Regions from separate parts of the Bacillus sp. FAU20 genome, predicted to be linked through region 2. Evidence: a T-box and tRNA genes for the amino acid it is inferred to sense, from the RefSeq annotation. Region 2 holds a T-box; the other holds one or more tRNA genes.
The links. A T-box is a leader RNA that pairs with one kind of tRNA and senses whether it is charged. The one in region 2 lies ahead of metG (methionine--tRNA ligase), so its partner is inferred to be a tRNA-Met.
Positions count from the first base shown of each region.

Region 1: it encodes a tRNA-Met, which carries the amino acid that the T-box ahead of metG (methionine--tRNA ligase) is inferred to sense. The anticodon was not compared.

Region 1 is NZ_JBVYHY010000020.1:16,769-21,904, forward strand. It holds gene spoIIE (stage II sporulation protein E) at 1-1,827, opposite strand, end outside; tRNA gene AC0OM3_RS13455 (tRNA-Glu) at 2,087-2,158, opposite strand; tRNA gene AC0OM3_RS13460 (tRNA-Met) at 2,172-2,245, opposite strand; gene AC0OM3_RS13465 (S1 domain-containing RNA-binding protein) at 2,406-2,891, opposite strand; gene divIC (cell division protein DivIC) at 2,979-3,338, opposite strand; gene yabQ (spore cortex biosynthesis protein YabQ) at 3,335-3,988, opposite strand; gene yabP (sporulation protein YabP) at 3,985-4,293, opposite strand; gene AC0OM3_RS13485 (RNA-binding S4 domain-containing protein) at 4,352-4,627, opposite strand; gene yabN (bifunctional methyltransferase/pyrophosphohydrolase YabN) at 4,642-5,136, opposite strand, start outside.
Region 2 is NZ_JBVYHY010000024.1:57,778-62,913, reverse strand. It holds gene AC0OM3_RS20645 (EamA family transporter) at 1-62, shown strand, start outside; gene AC0OM3_RS20640 (hypothetical protein) at 93-347, shown strand; gene metG (methionine--tRNA ligase) at 389-2,023, opposite strand; T-box leader at 2,074-2,344, opposite strand; gene AC0OM3_RS20630 (class I SAM-dependent methyltransferase) at 2,459-3,277, shown strand; gene AC0OM3_RS20625 (methyl-accepting chemotaxis protein) at 3,692-5,136, shown strand, end outside.

The DNA.
Region 1 (5,136 bases), on a different contig from region 2:
CGAAACAAATCCACCGCCTTTTGCAGCTGTAGCCAATCCTGTATCAAGAGAATACGTCTTTGCCGAACCAAATGATATTAAACTATGGCCATTTGGATAAGAAGACTTTTCTTCATGTTTAACGACAATATTTTCTTTAAGGATATCCGAAAGCATCGGTGCAACTAATTTTTCACACTCACCATGTTCATTAGATGCAACTGGAATTAACATTTCAATATCAATACTTCCTCTATCTAAACAATAAATATCAACATGCTCTACTTCGACACCAAAATCACGGAACGCTTGCATAATCTGTTCTTCCTGCACTTGATGATTTTCACGCTCTCGTTGTATCTCCTTAGCAAAATCCTCCATAACCTTTGATACACCTAATAGTTGCTCGGCTACTATTCTACGATTTTCCTTCATTTGTTTTCGTAATTTTTGACCCTCATAGAAGTGATCTAATTCACCTGCTACTAAATCCGTCACTTTTTTCCCTCTCACACAATGCTTGTCCCACTCACGAACTAATTTACGATTATGTTGCAGGGTTCCTTCTTCCGTTTCATTCATTATTTGTTTCATATAATCGTACGTTTTATCAAAATTCACTACCCAGCATTGATCCTTTTTAAAGCATGTTTGACATGTTTTCGCAGTAATTGTACTCAAAAACAAATCTGCTTCTGTCTCTTTATCTTCTTCCTCTACATACCCATATACAGAAAAGCTATTAGATAAAGCAGCAAATACATTTGCAAATTGGTTGATTTTATTTGCTGTAACATCACGCATCCTTCTTAAATATTGTTGTTGATCTTGCGAATGCTCTTGTGTACCTGGCATAAATTTAGCAATACGATCCAAAACAAGCTGCGGTGTTAATAAGAAGATAACAATCGCTACACCTGACTCAATTAAAGTTGTTACAATATTTGTCTGTTTGTCTACATATAATGTAATTAAGCTTGTCCCAATTAATAAACCTAAACTAACACCTAAACGCTTCCCTTCTTTTAACAATCCACCAAGCAATCCAGAAAAAGCAAGAAGGCTAAGCTGAGACAAGCTAGACACATTTGCTAAACTTAATATTAGTCCTGTTACAACCCCCACTGTAGATCCTGTGGCAGCACCCGCAATAAATGCAAATACTAGCACTAAATACCTTGTAAAAATATGTTGAATAGAAGCATCATATACAAACCAATCTGTTGTACCTGTTAAAACAGATGCTAGTAATATAATCAAACAAACAATTTCTTCCGTCTCTAATGCCTGTTGTTTTCCTTTCCTTTCCACTAAAAGCGGGACACTTTGTAAAAATATCATAGTTAATACGAAACTAAGTCCAGCCTCGATAGTACTAACGAGTAAATCGTACATGGTGACAGTTTGTTGCGCAAAATATACAACAACTAAGTGTGCTGTTAATGCGGAGATAAATACTTGAAATGGAACAAGTCCAACAGTTTTACGTGTAAATCGACTAAAGAAGATATTATAAATGAAGAAGGTAAAGATGGATGCAAAGGTAAAAAACAAATTATCTATCGATACTGAAAGAGCTCCTCCCATTAGAGCTAAAAATGCTAGCGGCATCTTATCCCGCTTCATAACATAAACAGCAGCAAAAAATGGCAGTGCAAACGGTAAAATATTTGTTAATATATATGCTCGTCCCAAAAGAAAACCAATAACAACAATAATAAATCCCCATCTAAAGAAAACTTGCTCAAATTTCATTCGCAACTTACTCGTCCACTTTATTCCTCCAAGCTGACTCTCATTCATTGCCAATGCACTTGTATTCATAGTATTCCTTCCTGCTTTAGGCATATTTTTAACACCACCTGCATAGTTTAATTACTGTCATTATAAAAGACGATTGTTGGTTTTTTTGTCAAAACAACAGTTTTCACTTTTATAATCGTTCGACTTTTTATTCGAAATAACTCTACAGATATACACGGTATGTAAGTTATTTTTGATATTTTAATTAAATATTCAGAAAATATAGGGTGATTTTGTAGAAGTGTTGTATATCTTAATTTATTTAACAAAAAAAGATCATGCAAATTTGCATGATCTTTTTTGATGACCCGTACGGGATTCGAACCCGTGTTACCGCCGTGAAAGGGCGGTGTCTTAACCACTTGACCAACGGGCCGTTAAATTAAATATAGCGGCGGAGGGGATCGAACCCCCGACCTCACGGGTATGAACCGTACGCTCTAGCCAGCTGAGCTACACCGCCATGTCGTCTTATTTAACGGACAATTAGTATCTTACATCAGATACTAATTAAAGTCAACACATCTCAAAAACTTTTTTAAAAATATATTTTTACATATAAAAAAGCACCCTGAGCCATCACCCTGGGTACCTCTCTATATGTTAAAAACTAAACGTTCTTATTATCCGCGACGCGCGCCACGGCCACCACGTTTAGACTCTGTGTTACGCTTTAAAGAAGTTAAGCGATCTTCGCTATCTTTTAAGAAGCGTGCCATCTTTTGCTCAAATGTTTCTTTCGGAGCTCGGTCGTTACCGCCACCGCGATTATCTCTGTTGAAAGAGCGATTATTACGTTGTGGACGTCCAGAACGTTGTTGATCACCACCGCGTTGGTATTCACCGCGTGGACGATCTCCTTCTGTTTTTTCACGTTCTTTCGCTTTTTTGATAGATAAACCAATCTTTCCATCTTTTTCAACATTAATAACTTTTACTTCTACTTGGTCGCCCACTTTTAAGTGATCGTTAATATCTTTTACATAGTTATCAGCAACTTCACTAATATGAACAAGACCCGTTAAGCCCTCTGGCAGCTCCACAAAAGCCCCAAAATTTGTAATACCTGTTACTTTACCCTGTAACTTGCTGCCTACCTCGATTGACATAAAAAAAATGCTCCTCCTTAGTGGTTAAAAAGTCAAATTTTACTTTATTATATATAATCCTAAAATATAGTGTCAATAAGACATACTCTACTTAGAAACAGGAAAAATTATCTCCCCTTTACCAGAGAAGAAATAATCCCTTCTAGCAATCTTTAATACGTACTCTTCATCATTTAACTTTTGAACTTCGTCTTTTAGACTTTTTTCTTTATTCGTTAATGAATCCAGTTCTTTTTTCATGTCCTTAACTTTTGCTTCTTTTGCTTTAATGGAACTGTTTTGTTGATAAAACGTTACACTAATACTCGCAATAATTGTAAAAGTAAAGACAAGAAAAACCGCTAAACGGCGATAAAGTCGCTTCCTGTTCTCATCCGTTTGTATTATATGCTCTTTAACAGGATTTGGACTCTGTTTTTCGATTGTTCTTTGTCTCAGTTCCCTCATTTCCGAGGTCCCCCTAACTTCTTTTTTATACGCTCCCATAATTGGAAGATATGTCCCTTCAATTTTGCTATATATTGCAGGAACCCTATATGTTTCACTATAAAAAGTTTAACACGATTAGGGAGAAGTTTCCATATGAGCGAAGCAATAAATCGAACAGGCCAGAAAAAAACTTTCCATATGAAAAGTAATATCCAAATCACCATTTTCCATAACACATGTCCAATTGAAAGCAGTATACGAAATAAGAATAATATAAATGCAATAAATAGCTGCGCTATAATAATAACAGGTTTTATCATGAGTAGCTGTATAATTCGAACAAAAAAATATGTTGTTTGCATAAAAATATAGATGAGAAAATTTAACAGCTTCATGTATAGTGCCTTCAGTAAGCTTTGATATGCCGCAAAACCACATAATAATGCCAAAAACACATATATACGTAGCTCAGCTTCATTTACGAGAAGCAATACATAAAAGACGAATAATGCTTGGACAATCCAAAATAATATATCATGTATAAATACAAGCCAACGTTTACGTTCTTGGCGCTTTAAAAAACGTTGATATGTATCTAAAGACGCTCCAATCCAAGCACCCATTCCAATCATTGAAAGCATTGTATACAACTGAATTGTTAAGCTCATTTAAACAACTTACTAAAGAAACCTTTAGTTTTTTCCCCTTGATTTTCATCAATATACAGCATCTCATTAACTTTCCCTTTAATCGACACAATACCTTTTTCCACATCTAAATTTTTCATTTGTAAATTTTGACCACGAATCGTTAAAAAACCCATTACGGTCTCTAGTAAAAACTCTTCGCTATCAAAACTCTCTACCTGCTTTACACCGGTAATATCAATTATACGCCTGCCACGCATAATAATGTCATGCTCTACAGAAACATTTTGTTGATTAGAAGACGTAGGTGAGTAACCATTATTCACGTAAATCCCCCCATAGGTTTTTACTAGCTAATAGTAATGTATGAGGGGATAAATGATTTTAGAACAAGCCTTCTTCCGCTTTTACTTTTTCTTCACGAACTAAGCTATACATATTTGCTGCATCTTCTTTTTTAGTTGTTTCTTTTAATTCATTTATTTTCACAGTCACTATTTTTTGACCAAAACGAATTGTTAATTCGTCAGCTACTTTCACATCAGAACTCGCTTTTGCCACCTGACCATTAATAGATATTCTTCCTTGATCAGCTACTTCTTTCGCTAATGTTCTTCTTTTAATTAAACGTGATACTTTTAAAAACTTATCTAGACGCATATCAAATCCCCCTATTAACGCTCTGTCTGTTTCGCTTCTTCCCATAAAACATCTAACTGTTCTAATGATAAATCTTTCATCTCTTTATTCATTTCAGCTACTTTTGCCTCCATGTATAAAAAACGACCAGTAAATTTCTCATTAGTTGAACGTAACGCCTCTTCTGGATCTATTTTGTAATGACGAGCTATATTAACAAATGCAAAGAGTAAATCACCAAACTCACCTAGCATCTTTTCCTCATCCATATTTGTAACTTCTTGTTGGAACTCTTGCCATTCTTCCAAGGCTTTCTCTATCATCGGTTGCACATCAACCCAATCAAATCCAACCTTACCAGCTTTCTTCTGAATTTCATAGGCGCGTAGTAACTGCGGCAAACTTTTTGGAACGCCATTTAAAACAGATTCTTTCACGAATCCTTTTTCTTGTTTTTTAATCTCTTCCCAATTTGCAATCACTTCATCAGCGCTGTTTACATCCGTATTTCCAAACACATGCGGATGGCG
Region 2 (5,136 bases):
TCACTCCCCAGCTGCTTACAGCTAGGAAAGCAAGGAAACATAATCGCGTGCATAGCGCTTGAAAAAAATGCAGAATTTATCTGGAGGTATAAATGACTATTTTAAGCATCGTATTTTTTGCTATTATGTGTATCTTCTTCCTAATAAGATATATGAAAGAAAAGAAATTTTACGATTTACTTCTCATTCCCGTTTGTATATATGCAGGAGCAGTGAAAACTCCTTTCGTAGAGTACTTAAACTTTAATACTACATTTAAAATAACGTATGATATTGCAGCTATTATTCTTGTAATCCTTGCTGTACTTTTCTTTTTGAAAGATAAGAAAGAGAATCATACTGCATAACAAAAGACCTTTCATTTACTTGAAAGGTCTTTTTCTATATTTCACGTTACCGCTCCATACAGCTTCTCTATCTCATGTTCAATTTGTTTTACATCGATTCGCTCAAATAATGGCTGCACGCTATCAATTCTACTTGGCAACGTATTTTGAGGTTCCCAATTTCGTTTCACAATCGATAATGTGTTTCTAACCCTTTCACTTGAAAATGGTAAAAACGGTTCAAGGAGATTTGCAAAATTAGCGATAAGATACACACAGTTATAAATCATTTCTTCACACGAAACTGGATCATCTTCTCGTTGTCTCCAAGGCTGCTTTTCATCAAAATATTTATTTGCAAAACGGACTGCATCAAATATTGTCTCTAACGCCACCTTAAATTGAGTTTGCTCAATCGCCTCTCCTACATATTTATATAATCCTTCTACTTTATCTTTCAGCTCTACCTCAATACTTCCCTTCGGCACGATACCACCATAATATTTTTCAATAAACTTTAATGTCCGGTTCACAAAGTTCCCGTATGCACCTAATAATTCACTATTATGACTGTAAATAAATTCCCGCCATGAAAAATCAGTATCGCGATTTTCTGGTGCATTGACGGTTAAAAAGTAACGAATAGAATCTGGATCATAGCGTTCTAATATGTCAGGCACCCATACTGCCCAGTTTTTACTTGTAGATAATTTTCTTTTTTCAACTGTTAAATATTCATTCGAAACGATATGACGCGGGCTTGCTCCTTCCCCTATTCCAAGTAATACCGCTGGCCAAATGACGGAATGAAACGGAATATTATCCTTTCCGTGCACATAATATGTTTTCGCTTCGCTATCCCAAAACTCTTGATCATCTTTCCCTGTTTTTTCAGCCCAATGTTTACTCGCTGAATAATAGCCTGTCACTGCTTCAATCCATACGTAAATTTTCTTATCTTCATACCCTTCTACTGGAATTGGTACCCCAATTGGTAAATCACGTGATACGGCCCTATCTAGTAATCCTTCCTTTACATATCTCTCTGTTAGTTGAATCGCATTGTCGCGCCATGTCCCTGTTTGTTTGGCAATTTCTACAGCCCTTTTAATTTGCTCCTGAAATGTATGCAACGCGAAATAGAAATGCTCTGTTTCCTGTACAGATGGTGTACTACCACATAACTTACATTTCTTTTCTAACAAATCGAGTGGATCTAAAATAGCTGAACACGCATCGCATTGATCTCCTCTTGCTGCTTCATGACAATGCGGACATATTCCTTCTACATAACGATCCGGTAAAAATTGCGTACACGTTTCACAATATGCTTGTTCCACTGTTTTTTTATAAATATAGCCTTCTTCTAATAAACGTAAAAAAACATTTTGAACCGTTTCATGATGATGCTCGCTAGCGGTATGTGTATAGCAATCATAGGTAAAACCTAGGTCATGAAAACATCTCTGGAATTCTTCATGATACTTATTAGCAATTTCTTTCGCTGTCACACCTTCTTGTTTTGCCCTAATTGCAATCGGTGTTCCATTACAATCACTCCCTGAAACATACAACACATTCTCACCTTTTGCCCTATAATAACGCGCTAAAATATCTCCTGGTAATAAACTTGCAATATGGCCAAGGTGTAACGAACCATTTGCATACGGCCAAGCGCCTCCAATAAAAATACTCATCTTATATTCCTCCTTTAAAATATAAAAAGCCCCGCCCTTATCTTAAAAAAGATAAGGGCGGGGCTGTATAAACAGTCGCGGTACCACCTTATTTCGCTAATTACTCACATAATTAGCCTTAACAAGTACGGAGCTCTATGCTCTTATACTGTGGTTTTGATAACGAGTACCAACTCTCGTCGCCGCCTACTATTATCATTTGATAAGTTCAGGACGAAGCTCAAAGGCCATTGTTCAAATGAATATTCTTGCTTCTTCTCAGCTACCGAAGCTCTCTGGAAAGAATGTGTTCATCCTACTTTTCCTTTTCAACGCTTTTACGTATAACAAGTATTGTACGACTTAATCACAGAAAAATCAAACTTTTATCCAGAAAGAAAAGGAAATCCCATCCTCTCACCGAATACCTATACGTTCACAAAAGGAGTGATAACATTGAACCAAAAACAACTAAGCACTATAAATGAAAAAAGCTGGAATGCAGCTGCCTATGAAGCTTGGACGAATCGCCATGGGGCGCCGGAGGGTTATGCGAAAAAAATTATGGAAGATCCCACGCGCGAGGTAGCACATTATTTACCTTACATACAATCTCCAAAAGGAAAATGTATTATTAATTTACTCGGCTCAAAAGGAAATAAAGGTGTTGCTCTCGCCCTTTTAGGAGCTGACGTAACAGTTGTTGATATTTCAGCGAGTAATGCAAAATATGCAAATGAACTTGCTGCCGCCGCAGACGTCTCTATTCATTACATCGTTTCTGATGTACTAGATGTAAATCTCTCCAAATCATTTGATATCGTATTGCTGGAGCTTGGTGTACTTCATTACTTTCTAGATTTAAAACCACTCTTTCAAAAAATTGCTACTTTGCTTAAGCGAGATGGAATGCTTATCCTTCGTGACTATCATCCTGTTTACACGAAATTATTAGGAGTCAACCACCCATCATTTCAGGCCAATGGAAATTATTTTGATGAAGAATTAATTGAAGATGATGTTGCTTATAGCATCCTTCTTACAGAACCACAGAAAGAATCGTTACCTAAAACAACCATCCGTCGCTGGACGCTAGGAGAAATCATTACAACACTTGCGGAAGAACGTTTTAAAATTGAAAAACTAGTTGAAGAACATGGGCCCCATCAAAGATGGGTCTTCCCTTCTACTGCACCAGAAGGAATCGAAGAACGTATCCCTGGTCTATATACAATAATTGCGACAGCATGCAAAAAAGGATCCCTTCACGGATAGGATCCTTTTTGCATGCTCACGCATATAAGTTGAGGTTGGAGATTACCATAATTCTGTAGAATAGGACACAAGATATTTCAACATTTCGTCTCTGACTTACGTCGTCAAAAAGGGGTATGACCAACATAACGAAGAGTAATGTTTTTAGTTGATATTGATAATCGTTATCAACTAATTAGAAGTATACATGATGTCATTTCAAATTTCAATAGCATTTCTAATATTTATTTATGAATTTTATGATATGCAAATGTATACATTTTAAGAACTTTTTCTAATACCAATCTGACTCCTTCCATTATCTGCTATAATTTTCATTGAACAGATTAATAACTTCATAATAATGTTTTTATTAATTTCGTTTCAAAAATCTATAAATCATAATAAATAGTTTAAATGAGGGTAGGGGTAACGATGAAATATGTTAGTATTCGAAAAAAACTACTGTTCACACTCTTAAGCATTTCTTCTTTATTTAGCATTGCTCTTATTGTTATTCTTTCATTCGCCATGAATCAAGCAAGTGAAATCGAAACGTTAAAAAATGATGTATCAAAAAGAGCGACGATTTTAAAAGAACGTGGCGATTGGTTCCAAGCACAAGTTGCTGGTTTACAAGAATATTTACTATCACATGATCAAAAAGGATTAGATAAGTTCAACCGAGAAGGGAAAAAATTAGCTGATACTAGAGAGAAAGTAACAAGTGACAAGAAGCTCCCAGAAGGAATGAAAGAAGCTATTTTAATGGGGGGAAAATGGCGTAGCGTCATAGATAATGAGGTACTCCCTCTTGCGCGTGAAGGAAAATGGGACGAAGCATCTAAAATTGCTTTAGCACAAACAGATTATGTAAATGATCTTTTAGGTCGTTTTAATAAATATACAAATGAAGAAAATGAGAAACGTGACGCATTAATTGCTGACGTCGAGTCTTCTTCATCACTTATTCAATATATTATTTTCTTCTCACTCATTGCATGTACATTAACGTCTATCTTATTAGCATGGTGGTTCTCTGGTAAACTCGTTAAACCAATTCGACAAATTGATGAGAAGTTAAAAGAATTAGCTTCTCAAGATGGAGATTTAACGGCTAGATTACACGTAACAAGTAAAGATGAAATTGGTGACATTGCAAATTCCTTTAATCAAATGCTCACTAACTTACAGCATATAATAAAACAAGTTCAACAAACATCAACAAGTGTAAAAGAAGCTTCCGAAAATGTATTTATCGAAACAACCGCTTCTATGGAAAATACCGCAAGAACCCAAGAAACTATGAATGCTCTTGAACACAATATTCGTTCACAAGTTTCTAGCATTGAAGAAAGTTCAACCGCGATGGATGACATGGCAACGAGTGTTCAGCGTATCGCTGAGTCCGCCTCTTCTGTTACTAGTTTAGCTGTCACAACGTCAGAAAAAGCAGATGATGGGAATAAAGTCATTGAGAAATCTATTACACAAATGCATACAATTAACGAAGCTGTTAACGCTACATCACAAGTAGTTGAGCGACTCATTACACATACAAATCATATAGATACTGCACTTCAATCTATTTCGAATATCGCCGACCAAACAAATTTACTCGCTTTAAATGCTTCTATTGAAGCAGCTCGTGCTGGTGAACACGGAAAAGGATTCGCTGTTGTTGCCGATGAAGTTCGAAAACTTGCTGAACAATCTCAACTAGCCGCAACTGACATTAACCATTTACTGCATCAAATTCAAGCCGATACAAAAATAGCAAATGACATGATGACACAAGGTCAAGCAGAAGCTTCTGAAGGAATTACTGTTATTCGTACTGCCGGATCTTCATTCTCAGAAATTGTTAACCACATTAACAA